DNA from 4 places in the Bradyrhizobium sp. SZCCHNS2022 genome. Region 1 is predicted to be linked to each of the others. Evidence: predicted binding sites of a transcription regulator. Region 1 holds the regulator's gene; each other region holds the start of a gene.
What was found. The regulator LexA, encoded in region 1, represses DNA repair genes until DNA is damaged. The targets are predictions, from matches to a motif close to TGTTCNNNNTGTGTTCNG.
Positions count from the first base shown of each region.

Region 2: a site for LexA is predicted at 2,170-2,187, ahead of QXZ94_RS03405 (putative DNA modification/repair radical SAM protein). Genes of this name have one in related genera too.
Region 3: a site for LexA is predicted at 1,446-1,463, ahead of QXZ94_RS16510 (sel1 repeat family protein). Genes of this name have one in related genera too.
Region 4: a site for LexA is predicted at 1,512-1,529, ahead of uvrA (excinuclease ABC subunit UvrA). Genes of this name have one in related genera too.

Region 1 is NZ_JAUHHZ010000001.1:2,433,954-2,437,786, reverse strand. It holds gene QXZ94_RS10855 (ComEC/Rec2 family competence protein) at 1-471, shown strand, start outside; gene QXZ94_RS10850 (hypothetical protein) at 573-1,013, opposite strand; gene lexA (transcriptional repressor LexA) at 1,305-2,003, opposite strand; gene glp (gephyrin-like molybdotransferase Glp) at 2,196-3,407, opposite strand.
Region 2 is NZ_JAUHHZ010000001.1:785,288-789,120, forward strand. It holds gene QXZ94_RS03400 (UdgX family uracil-DNA binding protein) at 1-738, opposite strand, end outside; gene QXZ94_RS03405 (putative DNA modification/repair radical SAM protein) at 848-2,086, opposite strand; gene QXZ94_RS03410 (DNA repair protein) at 2,270-3,058, shown strand; gene QXZ94_RS03415 (DNA polymerase Y family protein) at 2,958-3,833, shown strand, end outside.
Region 3 is NZ_JAUHHZ010000001.1:3,708,908-3,712,740, forward strand. It holds gene QXZ94_RS16500 (peroxiredoxin) at 1-541, shown strand, start outside; gene QXZ94_RS16505 (carboxymuconolactone decarboxylase family protein) at 544-1,089, shown strand; gene QXZ94_RS16510 (sel1 repeat family protein) at 1,593-2,510, shown strand; gene QXZ94_RS16515 (ABC transporter substrate-binding protein) at 2,613-3,833, shown strand, end outside.
Region 4 is NZ_JAUHHZ010000001.1:2,221,434-2,225,266, reverse strand. It holds gene uvrA (excinuclease ABC subunit UvrA) at 1-1,422, opposite strand, end outside; gene QXZ94_RS09840 (outer membrane protein) at 1,750-2,394, opposite strand; gene QXZ94_RS09835 (outer membrane protein) at 2,686-3,414, opposite strand; gene QXZ94_RS09830 (outer membrane protein) at 3,631-3,833, opposite strand, start outside.

The sequences.
Region 1 (3,833 bases):
CATGTGATGCGCACCGGCAAGGACGTGTTCGTCACTAAGGAGTGGCTCGCCGCCGATGCCGATGCGCGCCTGCCCGCCGATGCTGCACTCGGTGACGGTGTGTCCTGCGACGAGGCGGGCTGTGTCGTGGCGATGGCCGATGGCCGTTTCGTCGCCATGACCTTGCGCGCCGACGCCATCGCCGATGATTGCGTCCGTGCCGCGCTGATCGTGACCGCGCGCGCCGCGCCGTCGTCGTGTGCGGCCGCCGTGATCGACCGCCCGCGTCTGCAGCAGCAGGGCGCCTTGATGCTGGTGCAGCGGGGCGCCGGCTTCGCGGTCACGCCGGTGCGCACTGGTGGCACGGATCGCCCGTGGTGGCCGGCTTCGGCCGATACCGGCGAATTCGACATGACCCTGACACCGCGCGCGCCTGCGTCGCGTGGCCAGGATGCGACTCCGCCGGAGGCGGAGCAGGTGATCGAGGATTAGTTCGTCCGGCTTCCGCGCTGATGCTCGCGCCCTCGGCTTCGGCAGGTGCCGGCCGAGGGCTGCGGGCGAGCGATCCGAGACGACGAAATCGACGACGCGTGTCAGGTGATGCTGATCCGGCGAATCCGCGTCGTCTGCGATGCCGGCGCCTCCTCCGCGCTATCCGGACGGTGCTCGCCCGGCTGCCTGGTGACGGGCAGCTGCAGCACGGTGACGCGCTGGCCTTCGCAGAGCTGCGTGACGAGCACGTGCCGGCCGTCGGCAAACTCGATGGCGTCGTGATGGCGGTCGGGGATGTGCTTTTCGATCGTGTTGAACTTGGCGACGCGCTCGCGGATCGTCCGGGTCCAGAGCCAGCGGCTGTCGTAGCGGACGTCCTCGGCGAAGGCGAGCTCGGTGCCAGGCAGCATGCACACCGCAACGTTGGGCTCGGTCTCCACCGCGAAGCCGCGGGTCGCGGTGCCGCGGAAGGTCGTCGATATCAGCGTCTCGCCGACCTTGGCAGGACGGGAGGCAACGGCATGGAGGCTGTAGTCACACATCGGATCGCTCCTCGCTGAGAGATAGCCGACCCACGCTTCCCCCCGGACAGGCGCAGGCCTCTATCAGAGTGGACATCGAGGCGATGTTAGCGCGCGCTTCACGGCAATTCTGCGCTGATCTGCATGGCGTGTGGCCGCTGATGATCACAAGCGTTTGAGCGTGCCGCGCTGCACATCATGAGGTGCATTCGCGTGTGACTCGTTTTTGAGCTGCGGCGACGCTCCAAGCATCGCGCCGCCGCTCAACTGTGCATGTCGTCCGATGCCAGCGCGTCCGCGCTCAGCACGTGCTCAGTACTTGCGATAGAGCCCGACCAGCTTACCCTGGATCTTCACCCGGTTGGGCGGCAGGATGCGCACCTCATAGGCGGTATTGGCAGGCTCCAGCGCGATCGAGGCGCCGCGGCGACGGAAACGCTTCAACGTCGCTTCCTCATCGTCGATCAGGGCCACCACGATGTCGCCGGTGTCGGCGGTCTCGTTGCGCTGGATCAGCGCCATGTCGCCGTCGAGAATGCCGGCATCGACCATCGAGTCGCCGCGCACCTCGAGCGCGTAGTGATCGCCATTGCCGAGCATGTCGGCCGGCACGCTGATCGTGTGGCTGCGGGTCTGCAGCGCCTCGATCGGCGTACCCGCGGCGATGCGGCCCATAACAGGCACCGCGACCGGGCGCTCGCCATCATCGAGCGCGGGCGTCGAGGTCCGCACCTTGCCGAGATTGCCTTCGATCACCGACGGCGTGAAACCGCGGCGATTGTTGCCGGCCTGCGACAGCTCGGGCAGCTTGATCACCTCGATGGCGCGGGCACGGTTGGGCAGCCGGCGGATGAAGCCGCGCTCCTCCAGCGCCGTGATCAGGCGGTGGATGCCGGACTTCGAGCGCAGGTCGAGGGCATCCTTCATCTCGTCGAATGACGGCGGCACGCCGGCTTCCTTGAGCCGTTCATTGATGAACCGCAGAAGTTCGTACTGTTTGCGCGTCAGCATCTCGACCTGGTCCCCAGTTTGTATCGTCCGAGTCCGCGCCCTGCGTCCAAGGGCGAATGGGAGTTGGACGTTCGTATTCGCGTCGCCCGCAACATACTAAAAACAAATCATGAACGGACACTATATGTTCGATGTGTGTTCCGCAATCCTAAAAATATGATGAACGATCCGGGCTTTGCCGGGGAAAACCGCTCAGTTCGGCAGGCGCAGGATCTCGCAGGGGCTGCCGGCCGGCGCCTTCGGCGCAAAGGCCGGACGGATCACGAGCGCCTGGGAGAGCGCGAGATGGCCGAGCAGCGACGAATCCTGCTGCGTCACCGGTGTCGCGACCAGCGTGCCGTCGGCGCGTTCCTCCAGCCGGGCGCGCAGATAGTCCTCGCGCGAATCGTTGGCGGCGAGCTCGCGGCCGAGCAGGGCGGTCTCGCGCGGCATCAGCGCTTCGTCGCGGCCGAGCAGGCGTCGAATCAAGGGGACCAGGAACAGGATGGCGCAGACATAGGACGACACCGGATTGCCCGGCAGCCCGATCACCCTCATGCCGCCGAGCCGGCCATGCATCATCGGCTTGCCCGGTCGCATTGCGATCTTCCAGAACGCCATCTCGACGCCCTCGGCCTCGAGCGCCTGCTTGACCAGGTCGTGATCACCGACCGAGGCGCCTCCGGTGGTGACCAGGATGTCGGCCTCGGCCTCGCGCGCCCGGCGGATGCCGGCAACCGTGGCGTCGAGCGTATCGGCGGCAATGCCGAGATCGACAGGCTCGGCGCCTTCGCTGCGCACCAACGCGCGCAGAGCATAGCCGTTAGAATAGACGATCTGGCCCGGACCCGGCGTCGCGCCGGGCATCACCAGCTCGTCGCCGGTGGCGAGCAGCGCTACCCTCGGGCGCCGCCGCACCGGCAGCGCCGGATGGTTCATGCTGGCGGCGAGCGACAGATCGCGGTCGCTCAGCCGGCGCCCGGCGCTCAGCAGCACCATGCCCTCGTGGAAGTCGACTCCTGCCGGCCGGATGTGACGGCCCGTGATTGCGGCCTCGCTGAGCACGACGTGATCGCCGTCCGCGATCGTGTCCTCCTGGATCACGACGGCGTCGGCGCCGTCCGGCACCACGCCGCCGGTGAAGATGCGCGCCGCCTCGCCAGGCCCGAGGACGCGATCGAACGGCCGCCCGGCGGCGACCTCGCCGATCACCTTGAGCCGCGCCTGGGGCTTGTCGGCATCGGCCGCGCGCACCGCATAGCCGTCCATCGCCGACATCGCCTCCGGCGGCTGCGTCCGCAGCGCCGCGAGGTCACGCGCCAGCACCCGGTGAAACGCCTCGTCCAGCCCGACCATCTCCTCGGCCAGCGGTTCGGCGCCGGCGAGCACCGCAGACAACGCATCGGACACCGGCATCAAGGCCATGAGAGTTCCTTCGGACGGAGGCGGGACGACTCGCGGGAGTCGCGTTCTAACCGAACGTGCACGGCGCGGCCAAGTCCCCGGGGCAAGTCGCTTCCGTTGGATCGGGACCGGCTGGACCGAGAGAACCGATCAGACCGGATGTCCGATCCGCATAGTCGGTTCGACTTAGACAGCAGCGTCGTCGTTCGTCGCTCTCCTCCGCGTGTCTGCCCGACGGGCAATTTCCGCATCTCCGCCATGCGCCAACTGCCCGTCGTGTTAGTTTGCCGCACTGTTTCCGCTTGCGCCGTCGGGCAGATCACCTGCATCTTCTCGCGCATCCCGCCTCGATGAAGAGGGACGGTTCGCGGTCGTCACGAAACGTGAGGTGGGGAGGCGGTGGCTGCAGTCTGTCGCAACGCGCTGATGGCGCGTGGACGAACGGCG
Region 2 (3,833 bases), 1.6 Mb from region 1:
CGCGATCAGCGGCTGGATCAGCTTCGCCTCGGGCAGGTTCTGCCAATATTTCTTCGGCATCTCCTTTTCCATCGCCTTCACTTTCAGCCGTGCCGGATTGAAAATGCTGGCGTAATAGCGCAGCCACACCTCTTCGAGTCGGTCTTCGGTCGGCGCTTCAGCCTTGCTCACCCCCGGTGTGAAGGACACGCGGCTGCCGTCCCAATGCGCGCAGAGTTCGGGCGTCAGGATCGACCACGGCATGTCGGCGAAGCGGCGGGCGAAGAACGGCGCGGCGCGTTCGACGATGTGATGCTCCGGCTCGAACCACGCGACGTAGCGCGCCTCGCGCTCGCGGCCGACCTCGCGGAAGCGGACGAAGGCGTGCATCTTGTGGACGTCGCGGCGCACCGCGCGCGCCAGCGCATTGGCCTGCGCGACGTCGGGATCGGTCGCGATGTCCATCAGGTCGTGGTTGGTGCGCAGACGCCACAGCAGCCGGTAGAGCAGGGCGAAGCGGATGGGATCGCTGTGCAGGATCGCGCTCTCGGCCAGCTCCATGAAGCTCGCGGGCACGGAGAATGCGCCCTTGGGGACGTCGGGCAGCCGTGTCTCCGACTGATCGTCGAACAGATCAGCCGCCGCGCCCTTGACCCGCCAGCTCACATCGGCGACCCTGACGTCGTTCATCGCCAGCGCCCGCGCCGCCCGACGCCAGCCGTCGAAATCGGTGTCGCTGTCGAGGGTTACGACGTGCATTTGGCACATACTCTCCGCGTCGTCATGCCCGGCCCCCGTGCCGGGCATCCACGTCGTGCCTCAAACAAGGACGTGGATGGCCGGGACAAGCCCGGCCATGACGGGTCAATTAGAATCCAAATCCCAGCTGTCGCGGTTTCGGCCGCAGCCGGGCTCTGAGGCTGGCGCCGTCCAGCAGTGACGGCGACGGCCGGTGGTCGGAGAGAACGATGAACGGCAGCGCCTTGTTCCGGATGACGTTGAGCTGGGCGAGATCCGCGAAGCGGATCGTCGTGGTGCGTCGGGTGGCGAGGATGCGCTGCACGGTGCGGGTGCCGAAGCCGGGCACACGCAGCAGCTCTTCGCGGCTGGCGGTGTTGATGTCGAGCGGGAAGCGGTCGCGGTGGCGCAGCGCCCAGGCGAGCTTGGGGTCGATGTCGAGCGGCAGCATGCCTTCGCCTTCCTCGACAATCTCCTCGGCGTCGAAGCCGTAGAACCGCATCAGCCAGTCGGCCTGGTACAGCCGGTGCTCGCGCACGAGCGGCGGGGCCCGCAGCGGCAGCGCGCGGCTGGCATCGGGGATCGGGCTGAAGGCCGAGTAATACACGCGCTTCAGCTTGTAGGCGCCGTAGAGATTGGCCGAGGTCGACAGGATGGTCCGGTCATTGGCGGCGTCCGCGCCGACGATCATCTGCGTGCTCTGGCCGGCCGGCGCGAAGCGCGGCGGCCGGGCGCGGCGCACCGTCTTCTTCGCCTCCGCCGTCTCGTCGAGCTTGAGCCGGAGGCGACCCATGGTGCGGCGGATCGCGCGCTGGTCCTTCTCCGGCGCCAGCCTGGTCAGGCTGTCCTCCAGCGGCGTCTCGATGTTGATGCTGAGCCGGTCGGCATATCTGCCGGCCTCCGCGATCAGCGCCTCATCAGCCTCCGGAATCGTCTTCAGATGGATGTAGCCGCGGAAGCGATGCTCCTCGCGCAATTTGCGCGCAACCGAGACGACCTGCTCCATCGTGTAGTCGGGACTTCGGATGATGCCCGACGACAGGAACAGCCCCTCGATGTAGTTGCGGCGATAGAAGTCGATCGTGAGCTTCACGACCTCGTCGACCGTGAAGCGCGCGCGCGGCACGTTGGAGGAGGCGCGGTTGACGCAATACAGGCAGTCGAAGTTGCAGGCGTTGGTCAGCAAAATCTTGAGCAGCGAGATGCAGCGTCCGTCCGGCGCATAGGAGTGGCAGATGCCCATGCCCGGCGCCGTCGAGCCGAGCCCTTTGCCGTCACGGGAATCCCGCATCTCCGTACCGCTGGAGGCGCAGGACGCGTCGTACTTGGCGGCATCGGCCAGGATCTCCAGTTTGCGCAGCAGCTCCATGCTTTTGAATCCCTTTGATTCCACTCGTTGAATCCGCACCGGGTCAATCCCGATTGACTCTCTCGGACGCGTTAGCTTTATATTAGAACGTATCATGAACAAAGAGGTTCGTCGCGGGTTCATTGCCTGCGTTCACAAAGAGAACGGCAGCACCCGCACGATGGATGAAAGGAGCGGCGACGGATGACCGGCGCACGCATGGATACGCTCGCGCGTCTGCGCGGCCGCATTGCCCGTCTCGAGGCGGCCGATGGCGCGCATGATCTGCGCCGGGTCGCGCTCGGCCATGACGAGGCGGACGCGGTGCTGCAGGGCGGGCTCGCCACCGGCGCGCTGCACGAGGTGTTCGCGGAAGGCGGCCGCCAGGCAGCGGCCGCGACCGGCTTCGTGTGCGGCTTGGCCGCGCGCGTCGCCGCACGGAAGCCGCTGATCTGGATCCGGCAGGACTTTGCCGAGCGCGAGGCCGGCGCGCTGTCGATGAGCGGGCTTGCCGAGCTCGGCCTCGATCCGCGCCGTCTCGTGGTCGTCCGCGCGCCCGATCTCGATCACGCTTTGCGCACCGCGGCCGACGCGCTCGCCTGCGATGCACTGGGCGGCGTGATGCTGGAGGTGTGGGGCGAGACGCAAAAGCTCGATCTCGTCGCCAGCCGCAAGCTCACCCTGGCGGCGCAGGAATCCGGCGTGACCGCGCTGCTGCTGCGCGTCGCCGCGACGCCGGAGCCCTCCACCGCGGAGACGCGCTGGATGGTGCGCACCGCGCCGTCGCCGGCGGTGGCGCCATGGATGGCGTGGGGCGCGCCGCGTCTCGATGCCGAGCTCATTCGCAACCGTCACGGCCAGACCGGACGATGGATCATGGAGTGGATGCCCGATGCGTGCCGTTTCAGCGAACCGGCGGCGGATCCTCAGCCTGTGGCTGCCGCGCCTGCCCATCGAGCGCATCAAGCGGAGCCACGGCGCCGATCCGCTTGAGCAAGGCAAGCCGCAAGTCGTCGTCATCAAGGACGCCAATGCGCTCTCGATCCATTCGCTGGACGAGGCGGCGGCGCGTCACGGCGTGTCGCTCGGCCAGCCCTTGGCGAATGCCCGCGCGGTCTGTCCCGATCTCGTCGCGCATGAGGCCGATCTCGCGGCCGATGCCAGGCTGCTGGAGAGCATCGCCGACTGGTGCGACCGCTTCACGCCGCTGGTGGCGCTCGATCCGCCGCATGGCTTGTCGCTCGACATCACCGGCTGCGTGCATCTGTTCGGCGGCGAGGCGAAGCTGATGCAGTCGGTGTGCGATGCGCTGACCGCGCATGGCCTCACCGTGTCGGCCGCAATCGCCTCCAACGCGGTGTGCGCGCGGACGCTGAACCGGCAGGTGCACGGCCGCATCGTGCCCGATGGCGAGGAGGCGGCCGCGGTCTCGGCCCTGCCGGTGGCCGCGCTCGGCGGCAGCGACGCCATCACGCTCGGCCTGCGCCGCGCCGGCCTCAAGACCATCGGCGACGTCGCCTCGCGCGGCCGCAACGAGATCACGGCGCGGTTTGGCGCTGCCTTCACCCGCGTGCTGGCCCAGGCGCTGGGCGAAGCCGATGCGCCGATCAGCCCGCGAAAGGTCCCGCCGGACTACATCGTCGACAAGCGCTTTGCCGAGCCGGTCGCGACCGACACCGTGATCGCGGCGAGCCTCTCCAGCTTGGCCGCGATGCTGGTGGCGGCGATGGCGCAGCAGGGCAAGGGCGCGCGGCGGCTGGAGGCCTGC
Region 3 (3,833 bases), 1.3 Mb from region 1:
AAGTCAGCTGCCTTCGTTCGAAGTCGTCGGTGTGAAGCCCGGTTTTCATCTTCAGGAGGAGAAAGGCGAGAGCGCCTTCGAAACCCTGACCGAAGCCAGCTTTCCCGGCAAATGGAAGATCATCTTTTTCTATCCGAAGGACTTCACGTTCGTCTGCCCGACGGAAATCGCCGAGTTCGCGCGCCTCGGGAAAGACTTCGCCGACCGGGACGCCGTCGTGCTCGGCGGCTCGACCGACAACGAGTTCTGCAAGCTCGCCTGGCGCCGCGACCACAAGGATCTGCACAAGCTCCCAATCTGGCAGTTCGCCGACACCAAGGGCTCGCTGGTTGACGGCCTCGGCGTCCGCTCGCCGGACGGCGTCGCCTATCGCTACACCTTCATCGTCGATCCCGACAACACGATCCAGCACGTCTACGCCACCAACCTCAACGTCGGCCGCGCCCCCAAGGACACGCTGCGTGTCCTCGATGCCCTGCAGACCGACGAGCTCTGCCCGTGCAACCGCGAGGTCGGCGGCGAGACCCTGAAGGTCGCTTGATCATGTCGATCGAGCAGCTCAAGGATCAGATCCCGGACTTCGCCAAGGACGTCAGGCTCAATCTGTCGTCCATGGCGTCCGACGAGACGCTGTCCGTGCAGGCCAAATACGGCCTGCTCGTCGCCTGCGCGATTGCGACTCGCAATCCGACGGTGACGGCGGCTCTCGAATCGGTCGCAGCCGCACATTTGTCGCCTGCGGCTTTGGCGGCGGCGAAGTCGGCCGCCGCGATCATGGCGATGAACAATGTCTACTACCGTTTCGTGCACCTTGCCTCGAACAAGGAGTACGCGACGATGCCGGCCCGGCTGCGGATGAACGTCATCGCCAATCCCGGCGTCGACAAGGCCGATTTCGAGCTGTGGTCGCTGGCGGTGTCGGCCATCAACGGCTGCGGCACCTGCATCGACGCCCACGAGAAGGTTCTGCAGGACGCGGGTGTCAGCACCGCCGCGATCCAGACCGCCGTCCGCTTCGCCGCCATCATCCAGTCGGTTGCCGTCGCGATCGAAGCCGCTGGTGTGACGATCGCCCTGGCGGCTGAGTAGAAAGCGACCCGATATGTGAATGCGGCCGGCATTGTCCGGCCGCATTTCATTTCCGACGATTCACGCATTGGTTGCATGACCAACCGCCGCGCGCGCAACCGCTTGGCCAGCTAAGCCTCTGACTTCGCGGCAAAGTCGAATGGGGTGCGGCATCCCGATACTGCCGACCGACCTGCCGCCTTGAGCAGAGGCAGCCCGAGATCTCGCGCATGGCGAGAATTCATCGATATGGCCAGCCGGGAAATTTCCATCAAATAGCCTTACCTGCTCACGCTTCCCGCCAAGAAACATTGATCAGCTGAGGGCCAAGCAACATCGATTGTGACCAGGGCGCGCGAAAACAGTGGCGCGCGTGTCGGAAGGAAACCGGAACTGTCAGTCTCGACGGCAGCGTTGGCGAAGTCTCTCCGATGGCGCATGATGCGAGCCTCGGTTCGATCACGCGCGCCCGACGCCCTGAAGGTCTCTCCCACGATCCGTTCGTCGGAGACAGGAGGCTAGTGATGAGTGCTCCAGGTCAGAACGATCCGGCCAAGCCGACGCCGCCTTGGGCAAGCGAGGAGCTCCGCAAATATGCGCCGCGCCGACACCAGGCGGACGCCGGCTCAGCGACCCACGACATGTCGGAGGAAGGCGCCCGGCTGCCGCACCATCTGATTGCCCGGCCCAGCTTCCTGCCGGCGCGGCCGGCCGCCGTCGATCTCGACGATGAAGAGGTGCGTCGTGTCTGGAGTGCGAAGCTCGACCCGGTCGTCATGCCGCTGCCGCCGGAAGATTCCGACAAGTCGGCGCGTCTTGGCGGCCTTATCAAGATCGGCGCGGCCGTCGGCATCGCCGCATCCGTTGCCATGATCATCGTCAACATGGTCCCGTTCGACAATGGCGCGGCGGTGCCGGGCGGCAAGAGCCAGATCATGCCGTCGACGGTGCTGGAGAGCCTGGCCCAGATCGACCCGGCGGAAGCCAAGGTCGCCCAGGATGATCCGCCGCAGACCGTCGCTTCGCTCGTGGCACCCAGCAGCATCGATGTGACGACGAGAGCCTGGCCGTCGGCCCCGCCATCTCCCGCACCGGCCGCGGCTGCCCCGCCGGTCGCGAGCCAACCGCCAATGTTGCCGGCCGCACCGTCTCGTCCGACCGTTTCACTGCCCCGAGACGAGGTCGACGGACTCATGAAGCGGGGGCGTGATCTGCTCGCCGCCGGCGACGTCGCAAGCGCGCGCCTGATCCTCACCCGGTTATCCGATGCCGGGATCGCCGACGCGTCTCTCCTGCTCGCGCGTACCTATGACCCGGTCGAGCTGACGAAGTCGCGGCTCCTCGGCGCCGTTCCCGACGCTGCCAAGGCACGCGCCTGGTACCTCAGGGCTGCCGAGCAAGGATCGCCGGAAGCTAGCCGCCGCATCTCCGCAGCGCGCTAATTCATCAGATCGGAACGCACAAACGCGATCCGGACCGCTCTCGCAAGAAGGGGCGGCCGTGCTCGTCTGCGCTCACGAACAAGACATCGAGGGGAGGATTTGATGATGCAGAGCATCGGCGTGGCGGGTGGCACCGGCGGGACCGCCACAGGAAGCCAGGATCATCAGTTGCGGCCTCATCAGATGGTCCGCGCCAGCCGCGCCACGAAGGCCGCCTGCCTTGCCCTGGCTCTGTCCGCTCCGGTCACGCTGGCCGGCGATCGAACGGCGGCCGCAGCCGAGAATGAAATCCGTATCGGCAACACGATGCCCTATAGCGGCCCCGCCCTCGCCTATGGCGTCATCGGCAAGACCATCGCGGCCTATTTCAACAAGGTGAATGCCGAAGGCGGCATCAATGGCCGGCGGATCACCTTCATCTCCTATGACGACGCCTATTCTCCGCAGAAGACGATGGACCTGACGCGCAAGCTCGTCGAGGAGGACAAGGTCCTGCTGACCTTCGCGAGCCTCGGCACCACGACCAACGCCGCGGTCCGACCTTATCTGAACGCCAACAAGGTCCCGCAGCTGTTCGTCGCCTCGGGCTCCTCGATGTGGGACGAACCGCGCGATTTTCCTTGGACGATGGGCTTCCAGCCAAGCTACCAGGCCGAGGCGCACATCTATGCGCAATACCTGCTGGAGACACGGACCCGCGGCAAGATCGCAATCCTCTATCAGGACGACGACTTCGGAAAGGACTACGTCAAGGGCCTGAGGGACGGACTTGGCGGCAAGATCCCGATCGTCGCGGAGGCGGCGTACAAGGTGACGGACGCCAACGTCAACCAGCAGATCGCGGTCCTGAAGGCATCCGGCGCAGACATCTTCTTCGACATCGCCACGCCGAAATTCACCGCGATGGCGATCCGCCGGGCCGCCGAGATCGGCTGGCGGCCCGATCACATCATCTCCACGGTGTCGAAATCCGTCACGTCGCTGATGTCGGCGGCGGAGCTGCAGAGCGCCGAGGGCCTGCTGTCCGCCGGCTATTACCTGGAGGGCGACGACGCCACGACGACGAGCGACCCTGCCTACCGGGCATGGTCGAGCTTCATGGATCGCTACCTGCCGGACGTGTCCAAGAACAATGGGCTCACGATCTACAGCTATCTGGCCGCCAGCACCATGGTCGCGGTGCTGAAGGCCTGCGGCGACGACCTCTCGCGCGACAACGTCATGCGGCAGGCCCGCTCGCTGAAGGGCCTCGTGCTGCCGATGCTGACGCCCGGAATCAACATCAATACCAGCGCCTACGATCATGCCCCACTGGAGCAGATG
Region 4 (3,833 bases), 210 kb from region 1:
CCGGAAACCCTTGCAGGCGGCGCAGGGCACGTCGTTGAAGTATTTGCCGAGCTCCTCGCGCGCCCATTCGCTCTCGGTCTCGCGGAAGCGGCGCTCGATATTGGTGATCACGCCCTCGAACGGCTTCTTGGTGTCGTAGGAGCGGACGCCGTCCTCATAGGTGAACTTGATCTCGTCGTCGCCGGAGCCGTGCAGGAGGGCGTTCTGCGTCTTCTTGGGCAGATCCTTCCACTTGGTGTCGAGCGTGAACTTGTAGAATTTGCCGAGCGCGGTCAGCGTCTGCAGATAATAGGGCGACGACGACTTGGCCCAGGGCGCGATCGCGCCCTTGCGCAGGGTGACGTCCTTGTCGGGAATGACGAGATCGGCATCGACATGCTGCTCGACGCCGAGGCCGCCGCATTCCGGGCAGGCGCCGTAGGGATTGTTGAACGAGAACAGCCGCGGCTCGATCTCGGGGATGGTGAAGCCGGAGACCGGGCAGGCGAACTTCTCCGAGAACAGGATGCGCTCCGGCCCGCTCTTGTCGTGGATCTTGGCCACCTTCTTCTTCTCGTCATGGCCGGGCTTGACCCGGCCATCCATCTCCTTCGAAGAGGATGGATCACCGGGTCTCGCGCCTTCGGCGCGGCCCGGTGATGACGAGGAGGGGCTGGGATCGGCAAATTCGACCACGGCCAAGCCCTCGGCCAGCTTCAGCGCGGTCTCGAAGCTCTCGGCGAGACGCTGGCCGATGTCGGGGCGCACGACGATGCGGTCGACGACGACATCGATGTCGTGCGGAAACTTCTTGTCGAGAACCGGCGCCTCGGCGAGCTCGTGGAAGGTGCCGTCGATCTTGACACGCTGAAAGCCCTTCTTGAGGTATTCGGCGAGCTCCTTCTTGTACTCGCCCTTGCGTCCGCGCACGACCGGCGCCAGCAGATACAGGCGGGTGCCCTCGGGTAGCGCCAGCACGCGGTCGACCATCTGCGACACGGTCTGGCTCTCGATCGGCAGGCCGGTCGCCGGCGAGTAGGGCACGCCGACGCGCGCCCACAGCAGGCGCATGTAGTCGTAGATCTCGGTGACGGTGCCGACGGTGGAGCGCGGGTTCTTCGAGGTCGTCTTCTGCTCGATCGAGATCGCCGGCGACAGGCCGTCGATCTGGTCGACGTCCGGCTTCTGCATCATCTCCAGGAACTGGCGCGCATAGGCCGACAGCGATTCGACGTAGCGGCGCTGGCCCTCGGCATAGATCGTGTCGAAGGCGAGCGACGACTTGCCGGAGCCGGAGAGGCCGGTGAACACGACGAGCTTGTCGCGCGGAATCTCGACGTCGATGTTCTTGAGATTGTGCTCGCGGGCGCCACGGATGGTGATCGCCCGCAGGCTCGACTGATTGGCTTGCGCGCGCTGCTTGGCCTTGAGCACTTCATCCATGACGATCGTCCCACGGCGCAAGGCTGCGCCATCGTTGCAGGCGCGTTCGCCGGAAGCCGGCCATCGGACGCCAAGGGAAAAGGTATCGTCGGAACGTAGGAAGAACGAGGCCGGATTTCCAGTGCCGCCAGCGAATCATCAACAATGCGCTCGAGGAATGGCAGCGAATGGCAGGAGCGGAACCGGTTCGGCAATCGAGCGGGCGGACTCGCGGCGAAGAATGCGCAATCAGCGGGACGAGCCGGCAAAGAAAAAGCCTCCGCTCTTGGGGAGCGGAGGCCTTGTGCGTTGGCCCGGAGGCCGAGATCCCGCCCGAAGGCGAAAATCTTAGAAGTGGTAGTTGATGCCGACCTGACCCGAGTGCACGTTGAGCGTGCCGGTGGCCAGAGTGCCCAGACCGGTGAAGGTGTAGCTCTCACCGCCGAAGCTCTTGTAGAGGTATTCGCCCTTGAGCGACCACTGCGGAGCGAACATCCATTCTGCGCCGGCACCGACCGTCCAGCCGGAGTGGATCTTGCTGTCCGACAGGCTGATGCCAGGAGCCGACAGGGTGATGCGGTTGTCGGCCCAGGCGTAACCGCCGGTGACGTACAGCAGGGTCGGGCCGAAGGCGTAGCCGAGACGGCCACGAACGGTGCCCCAATCACGGATCTTCGAGTTGGCGGTCACGCCGAGAGCGGTCGCCGACGCGGAGATGTCAGCCCAAGCAGCGTCAGCCTCGAGGCCGAACACGACAGCGCCCTGCTGCCAGTTGTAGCCGATGGTGCCACCGGCGAAGCCACCCTTCATCGCGGCGAAGTCGGCGTCCTCGTTGGCATAGCCACCCATCGCACCGATGTAGAAACCGGTCCAGGTCATGACCGGCGCGAGAACCGGGGCCTTGGTGTAGGTCGGGCGCGCAGCGAGATCAGCGGCGGCAGCGGGAGCGGCCAGGGCGGCCAGGGCCACGGTCGCGAGCAGGATCTTCTTCATTCTTGTCTCCAGTTTAGTCCGTGAAGTCCGCGTCGCATCGAAAGCCTTACGCACGAAACAGACTCACCCGTTCAAGTTGACGACCATCCTATAGCCGGGTTCCTAGCGGATTGCCGTCACCCAGAAGCCACACTCGGGACGAAACCGGACATTTACGGGACGGTTCCCAAAACATAAGGCCACACAATGGCTTGGTTCCATGTGTGACCGATGCGTCGGGGGTGTCGCACGGGCAACAAAAAAGGCCGGCTTGCGCCGGCCTTTCAGAAAACACAACTTGATAACGGTCGATCAATACTTCGCGACGACCGGGCCGCCGAACCGGTAGTTCAACCGCGCCGTGAACAGGTCGACATCCTGCTTGATGTTGTCGGTCTGGGTGAAGACCGCGCCGCGGAACGGGACGTTCGTGTTGCCCATGAACAGGTGATCGTACTCGAAGCCCACCGACCAGCCCGGCGAGAAGGCGTATTCGACACCGGCGCCGACCGACGCTCCCCACTTGGTCACGGTCGTGGTGGCCAGCACGCTGTTGATCACGCCGGAGAAGATCTCGTACTTGGTGTCGGTGACGGCCGCGCCGCCCTTGGCGTAGAGCAGAACGTTGTCGAAGGAATAGCCGATCTGGCCGGTGAACAGGCCGAAGGCGTTGAGCTTGGTGCGGTTGCGGTCGGGCGCAAACACCGGGCTGACGTTGTTGCCGGTGAGGTCAGCCCAGTTGCCCTGCGCCTCGAGGCCGAACACGACAGAGCCCATCTGCCAGCGGTAGCCGAACTGGCCGCCGATCGTGCCGCCGGTGGCGTTGTGGCAGCCCTCGGCGGGGCCATTCACGAGCGTCCAGCAATTGCGGCTCGTGCCGTAGCCGCCGTTGATGCCAAGGTAGAAGCCGCTCCAGTCGTTGATGGCGACCATCATCGGGGGCGCCTTGGTGTACGGGCGGGCTGCCATGTCGGCCGCCGAAGCGGACGTGGCGGTTGCGATGCCGACGAGGGCCGTCGTGATCACAAGCAACTTCTTCATCAAATTCTCCCCCGGGAGTTGGAATGACAAGCGATGGAAACGTTCATACACGGGGCATCCCGGAGATGCTGTAACGCGTGCGCCACAACGATGAAAAAGCGTTATAAATCAAATATTTAACACAAAACGGCCGTTTCGGTGCCGAGCTCTGGACACGAAAAAGGCCGGCGGGGTCGCCGGCCTTTTCCAAGCCCGTCGGATGAGACGTCTTCAGCGTCAGTAGCGCGTGGCCGGAGCGCCGAATCGGTAGTTGACGCGGACCGTGGCCATGTCGATGTCCTGCTTGATGGTATCGACGCGTGAGTTCACGGTTGCCGTGGCCGGGAAGCTGATGTCACGCGAGCCCATGAAGAGGTGGTCGTACTCGACCGCGACCGACCAGTTCGGCGCAAAGCCGAACTCGACGCCGGTGCCGACGG